DNA from 3 places in the Mesorhizobium sp. CNPSo 4671 genome. Region 1 is predicted to be linked to each of the others. Evidence: predicted binding sites of a transcription regulator. Region 1 holds the regulator's gene; each other region holds the start of a gene.
The links. Region 1 encodes PhoB, which activates phosphate uptake and scavenging genes when phosphate is short. Its sites were predicted from a motif close to TGTCATNNANCTGTCAT; they were not measured.

Region 1 (2,265 bases):
CTGACCATGTCGCGCGAAGCGCTGATCGGCGAATGCGTCGCCATCGTGCGGCGGCGCCTCGAGGATCCCGATATCGACGTGCGCAGCGTCGCCCGCATCGCACTGGCAATACAGGGCATCACCGACACCGAGGCCCGGGCGATGCTGTGGTCGCCGATCACGCCGCAGACCAACATCGCCTTCGCCGACATACTCGAGGCCGAGTTCGGCATCCCCGCCACCATGGAAAACGACTGCAACATGATGGCGGTGGCGCTGCGCTGGCGCGATCCCGAGCGCTATCGCGACGACTTCATCGCCATCCTGCTTTCGCACGGCATCGGCATGGGCCTGGTGCTGAAGGGCGAGCTGTTCACCGGCACCCATTCCTCGGGCGGCGAGTTCGGTCACATGATCCATCGGCCCGGCGGCGCGCTTTGCCGCTGCGGACGCCGCGGCTGCGTCGAGGCCTATGCCGGCAACTACGCCATCTGGCGCAACGCCAGGCAGCTTGGCGAGGACACCGAGCCGGTCGCCGACGTCAGCGACGCACAGATGCGGGCACTCGCCGCCACCGCACGGGAAAGAGACGGGCCTGAGCGAGAAGCCTATCGCAAGGCCGGCGAGGCATTGGGCTATGGCCTCGGCAGCCTGTTCGCGCTGATCGATCCCGCGCCCGTCGCCATGGTCGGCGTCAGTGCCGCCGCCTTCGACCTGATCGAGCCGGCATTGCGCGAGGCGATCGCGCAGACCGCCGGCGGCCAGCACTCGAAATCGATTTCCTTCGACACCGAACCGAACGAACTGCCGCTGATCCGCGAAGGCTGCGCCATGCGCGCGCTGACCTTCGTCGACCAGGAGATTTTCGCGCCGGGCGTGCAGGCAAGGGCGGGCGGCGTGGGCAAGAACGTGGCCTGAAACCGCTCGCGATCAATCCTCGCGGATCGCGTAGCCCGCGCCGCGAATGGTGCGGATGACGTCGGGCATGCGGCCATTGTTGACCGCCTTGCGCAGGCGGCCGACATGCACGTCGACGGTGCGCTCGTCGATGTAGATCGTCTCGCCCCAGACATTGTCGAGCAGCTGGCTGCGCGAGAACACGCGGCCGGGATGGCGCATCATGAATTCGAGCAGGCGGAACTCGGTCGGCCCAAGCCGTATCTCGCTCTTCTTGCGATAGACCCGGTGCGATTCGCGGTCGAGCACGATGTCGCCGACCTTGAGCACGCTGGACAGCACTTCCGGCTTGGCGCGGCGAAGCAGCGCCTTGACTCTTGCCATGAATTCCGGCGTCGAAAACGGCTTGACCAGATAGTCGTCGGCGCCGGTGGAAAGTCCACGTACACGGTCGCTTTCTTCGCCCCGCGCGGTCAGCATGATGATCGGCAGCCGCTCGGTCTCGGGCCGCATTCGCAGGCGCCGGCAGAGTTCGATGCCGGACACCGCAGGCACCATCCAGTCGAGCACCAGAAGGTCGGGCACGTTCTCCTGGAGCCGGATTTCGGCTTCGTCGCCGCGCGGCACCACCTCGACCTGGTAGCCTTCGGATTCCAGATTGTAGCGGAGCAGCACCCCCAGCGGCTCCTCATCCTCCACCACCATGATGCGTGGCGCGATCATCGACTGGTTACCCCTGCGCTCAGGCTGCCGGCGCTGACATCGCCGTCTCGTCCTGTTTTGGACGATTGGCGGGCAGCTGCGTGCCGGTCAGGACATAGTACGCATTCTCGGCGATGTTGGTCACGTGGTCACCGATGCGTTCGAGATTCTTGGCGCAGAACAACAGATGCGTGCAGGCCGTGATGTTGCGCGGATCCTCCATCATATAGGTCAGCAGTTCACGGAAGACGGAGGTGTATTTGACGTCGATACGTTCGTCGTCGGCGCGCAACTTCGCCAGTGCGGCGGCATCGCGCGCCGCATACTCCTCGATCACGCCCTGCACCTGGATCAGCACCAGCTGCGCCATGGCGTCGATGGAATGCGACAGGTCGCGCGGCGTGGCGCTGAGACCGACGGTGCCGACGCGCTTGGCGATGTTCTTGGCAAGGTCGCCGATGCGTTCGAGGTCGCCGGCCATGCGGATCGAGCCGACTACATGACGCAGATCGTCGGCCATCGGCTGGCGCTTGGCGATCAGCGTGATGGCACGGTCGTCGAGTTCGCGCTGGCGCGCGTCCATGATCGCGTCGTCGGAGACCACGCGCTGGGCCAGCGCATTGTCGGAATTCAGCAGTGCCTTGGTGGCGCCGCCGACCATCGAGCCGGCGAGGTCGCCCATGTCGC
Region 2 (2,265 bases), on a different contig from region 1:
GTCAAGAAGCAGATGTCGGGCGGCTCGACGCTGATCTGCCTCGACGTCAAGGGCGGCAAGCAGGCGGCCTTCGCGCTGCAGAACGCGCTCGACATCGTGCTGATCTCCAACAACCTTGGCGACGCCAAGAGCTTGATCACCCATCCGGCGACGACGACGCACAAGAATTTGAGCGACGAGGCACGCGCCGAACTCGGCATCGGACCAGGCACGCTCAGGCTGTCGGTCGGCCTGGAGGATACCGACGATCTGCTGGAGGATATCGCGCAGGCGCTGAAGGCCGCCAAGTAAGAGCGTCCAGGTCGCGTCGCTGAGCCGCCAAGATCAGGCGCGCGACGGCGTCTCTTCCAGTTCGGCCGCCTTGGTTCCGATGGTCATCGCATTGCCGCGCCAGTCGACGGCCCCGCCCAGCCAGCCGCGTGCCCACATCGCCGGCAGGATCAGGTCGCGCGCCACGATTGCCGCGACCGAGCGCGGCGACAGGTGCCAGCCCTTGGACCAGGCCAGGGCACATTCCGGAAGGTAGAAGGCCGCCAGCACGCCAATGGCCATCAGCGGCAGGCTGAAGCCGGCGCCGGCAGCCGCAACCAGCGCAAGCGCCAGCGGCACCACCGCGCCGGTCAGGATCTCGGGCGCGAAGAACAGCGGGAAGGTGACGCGGCGCAACCTCGCCCAGCGGGCCTGGCGCGACCAGATCTCGCCAAGCCTGCGCCGGCCGAGCGGCTGCTCGAAGGGTGCGGCGACGAGATTGACGCGCAGGCCAAGGCTGTTCACCAGCTTGGTCGCGGCGGCGTCCTCGGCGATTTCGGCGGCCAGCGCTCGAATGCCGCCATTGGCATCCAGCATCGGCTTGTTCCACAACATGCTCTTACCCTGGGCAAAGCCAAGGCCGAGCGCCTCGCCGGCATACTGCCAGCGCGCCTGCAGCGTGTTGAGGAAGGCGCATTCGACCTCGGCCCAGAAGCCCTGCGGCCGTGAGCCGATCGGCGTCGAGCAGACAAGGCCGGTATCCGTCCGCCACGCCGCCATCAGATGCTGGATGTAGTCTCTCGGCATCAGCACGTTGGAGTCGGCCAGGACGACCCAGTTGTGCCGCGCGGCTTCCCAGCCCTTGACGCAATTGTTGAGCTTGGGATTGGCGCTGACGCGGTCGTCACCGATCAACAGCCGGGTCGGCACCTTTGGGAAGCGGGCGATGGCCTGTCTGATCAGACTGACCACCGGATCGTCGGCATGGGCGACGCAGAAGATCAGCTCGTAGCGCGGCCAGTCGAGCGAGAAGGCGCGCTCCAGTGTCTCATGCGTGAACGGTTCGACGCCGCGCGACGGGATGACAATCGACACCGGCGGCGATTTGCCGGCTGGCCGTGCGATGGTAGTGCGCTGTTTCAGTTGTGAAGCGGCGAGCAGGATACTGGCGGCGTTTGAAAGGATAAGAGCAGTCGAAAGCGAGGCGGCTATAAGAGTGAGTTCCATCGAGATCTGGTCACTCCAGAAAAGACAGCCAGCATCGTGGCCGTTTTCAACAGTTCGACAGAGCGCCGAGTCGCTCGGTTGGTGCACACCATCATTGTCATGTGTCACTTAAATGACATTCTTTGCCGGCACCTGCGTTTCAAGACGAGGCGCGACAAGACGCGCATGTTGACCTGCTCGCCGGGAGCGCCGAAAGGTTCTGTTTGTTGAGCATGATCTCTGGACGAACGGAAACCCGTTTGCCCGAGAAAACCGGTTCCCACTTTTCGGGATCATGCTTGAGATTGTTTTGGAGCCGCTTATGTACCGCGCCGTCACGCGCAACATCGAAGTGCAGGTCAGGCCGTTCTACCTCGAGGACCGCTCGGATCCTTCCGAGAACCGCTATGTCTGGGGCTATCAGATAACGATCGACAACCAGTCGGACGAATTCGTGCAGCTTCTGTCGCGCTATTGGCACATCACCGACGGTGCCGGCCGGGTCGAGGAAGTGCGCGGCCCGGGCGTCGTCGGCGACCAGCCCGAGCTCAATCCCGGCGACAGCTATCAATATACGTCCGGCTGCCCGCTCTCGACCCCGTCAGGGATCATGGTCGGGCACTACACGATGCGCAACAAGCGCGGCGAGACTTTTGATATCGCCATCCCGGCGTTTTCGCTGGATCTGCCGGGGACGCGGCGCACGGTGAATTAGCGTCTTCGTCACTATACGGGGAGAAATGCCCGGCAGGGCAACGAGGGGCGGCGTCGAGCCTTCCTGAGATATCGTCGAGGACGGGGTTTGCGCAC
Region 3 (2,265 bases), on a different contig from region 1:
CCAGGCACTGGTAGTTGCGCAGCCGGTCGGTTTCGTTTTCACCGCCGAGGATGCCGACGCGGAATTCCTTCAGATCGGCGGCGTGGGCCATGCTGGTCGCCATGGCGAGCACCGAAACGGCGCTGAAAACCATCTTCCTGAACATTTGATGTCTCTCCTGTAAGTTCCGGCCCCGCGCCGGCAGCGTTTCTTGATCTTGACAATTGCCCTTGACGCGGGCGGTCGATCCGAGCCGCTCTTTCTTGAACTCAGTAACCCGGGAATGCAGGTTCGAGCGGTCCGGCGGATGCAGCGATCTTTTGCTTGAAGGCAACGCTGGTGGAGGTGATGGCCTCCGATATTTCGCCGCCATTGCTGTCGGCGCCGTAGACGAGGCGAACGGCTTCACGATTGAGCTCTTCGGGCGGGCCGTCGAAGACGACCTTGCCGGCGGCCATGCCGATGATTCGGTTGCAATAGGCGCGCGCGGTATCCAGCGTATGCAGATTGGTGACGACGGTGATGCCTTCGCGCAGATTGATGTCTTGCAGCGAATCCATCACCACCTTGGCGTTGAGCGGGTCGAGCGAGGCGATCGGCTCGTCGGCGAGGATCACCTTGGGCTGCTGCATCAGGGCGCGGGCTATGGCGACGCGCTGCTGTTGTCCGCCGGACAAGGTGCCGGCGGGCTGAAGTGCGGTGCGGGCTATGTCGAGCCGCTCGAGCGCGGCGACGGCTTCGGCGCATTCGGCGCGCGAGAACATGCCGAGAAGGTTGGACAGGGTCGAACGGTGGTTCAGCTTGCCAAGCAGCACGTTGGTCAGCACGTCGAGGCGCGGGACCAGGTTGAACTGCTGGAAGATCATGGCGCAGTCGCGCTGCCAGCGCCGCAGCGGCGAGCCCCGCAACTGGGAAACCTCGGCGCCGTCAAAAAAAATCGACCCCTGGCTGGGGTCGACAAGACGGTTAATCATACGAAGAAGGGTCGATTTGCCAGCGCCCGAACGGCCGATGACGCCGACCATCTGACCCTGCGGGATCGAGATGTTGACGTCGCTGACAGCGGTGTTCTTGCCAAATCGTCGGCTGACACCGCGGATTTCGAGCGTGGCAGAGCTTGCTGACATAGGCAGGTTCCAGTCTGGACCTTATTGATCGTCAGGCATTCGCCTAGCGCAGCCACATGAACCTGCCGTGTCGCCAGCATGTCAGTTTTGTTACGCTCCACAGGCTTGGCGACCGGCGCCTTGCGGGCGATCAGCCGAGCACCAGCAATTCCTCGAAATGCTTCATGTCGCGGAAGGCGCAGAAGGCGGGCGCCTTGATTGCGATCACCGGTGCCTGCCTTGCGAAAAGCGCGAGGCAATCGTCGAACAGCGCCCCCCATGCCGCCGCCCGGTCATCCGCAAGACGCTTTATCTGGTAGGCAAAGGTTACATGGAAGACGTAACTATCATGATCAGGGTGCCGGTAGCCGAACGGCACCGCCAGCGCATCGCGCCATTGACGCATGATGCGCACATCTTCGTCCGTCGCGCCGACAACGGTAAGACCGGTCGGCACGACTTCGACGACCTTGATGTTGAACGGGCCGAAGCCCTCGAAACCATTCAGGCGCTCCAGATAGAGGCGGGTCATGGCGTCGATGCTGGTGTCGAGCGGCACGTCCTGCGGCCAGTACGGCAAGCGGCGGCGATATTCGATGATGCCCTGGAACAGCGTCATGTGCAGGCTGGAGACGGGCGTGAAGGCAAGCCGGTCGGCGTCGGGCATCGCCAGCATCTTGTCGCGCACCGCAAGCACCACGGCCTCGGACGGCGAACCGCTGACGAGATGGCTCACGACAGTGTTGCCAGGCTCGGTCAGGAAATTGCCTGAGGTGTCGTAGCGCGTGCCGAGATGCGCCGGCGGCATCGGATTGGAGCCGGCAAAGAATCCGGCGAGGGAGGGTCTGACGGTGTCGAGCATGGCGATCTCCTTGGGGGAGATGGCGTCCTGTCCGAGTCCTGTGTCAGGGATATGAAACAGGCTCCCCCATGACGATGATGTGAACTATCCGCCGTATTTCTCCAAAAATGCCTCGGCCGAAAGCTCGCGGAAATCGTCGAGGGACGCGCGCAGCCTGACGTGGTCCCAGTCCCACCAGGCAAGCGCCTGATAGCGTTCGGCGGTGCGGCGGTCGAAGCGTTCGCGGATCGGCTTTGCCGGCACGCCGGCGACGATGGTGTAGGGCGCGACATCCTTCGAGACGACGGCTCCCGCCCCAACCGCTGCGCCGTCGCCGAC

Region 2: AC04SF_RS17855 (ceramide glucosyltransferase) is a predicted target of PhoB. The motif match lies at 1,578-1,594, and genes of this name have one in related genera.
Region 3: phnC (phosphonate ABC transporter ATP-binding protein) is a predicted target of PhoB. The motif match lies at 1,185-1,201, and genes of this name have one in related genera.

The regions. Positions count from the first base shown of each region.
Region 1 is NZ_JBWLUW010000007.1:320,457-322,721, reverse strand. Features, by position in the region: gene AC04SF_RS21425 (ROK family protein) at 1-897, shown strand, start outside; gene phoB (phosphate regulon transcriptional regulator PhoB) at 910-1,599, opposite strand; gene phoU (phosphate signaling complex protein PhoU) at 1,619-2,265, opposite strand, start outside.
Region 2 is NZ_JBWLUW010000005.1:403,548-405,812, reverse strand. Features, by position in the region: gene AC04SF_RS17860 (O-succinylhomoserine sulfhydrylase) at 1-291, shown strand, start outside; gene AC04SF_RS17855 (ceramide glucosyltransferase) at 325-1,476, opposite strand; gene apaG (Co2+/Mg2+ efflux protein ApaG) at 1,778-2,170, shown strand.
Region 3 is NZ_JBWLUW010000018.1:55,300-57,564, forward strand. Features, by position in the region: gene phnD (phosphonate ABC transporter substrate-binding protein) at 1-145, opposite strand, end outside; gene phnC (phosphonate ABC transporter ATP-binding protein) at 249-1,106, opposite strand; gene AC04SF_RS32715 (DUF1868 domain-containing protein) at 1,237-1,947, opposite strand; gene AC04SF_RS32720 (DapH/DapD/GlmU-related protein) at 2,032-2,265, opposite strand, start outside.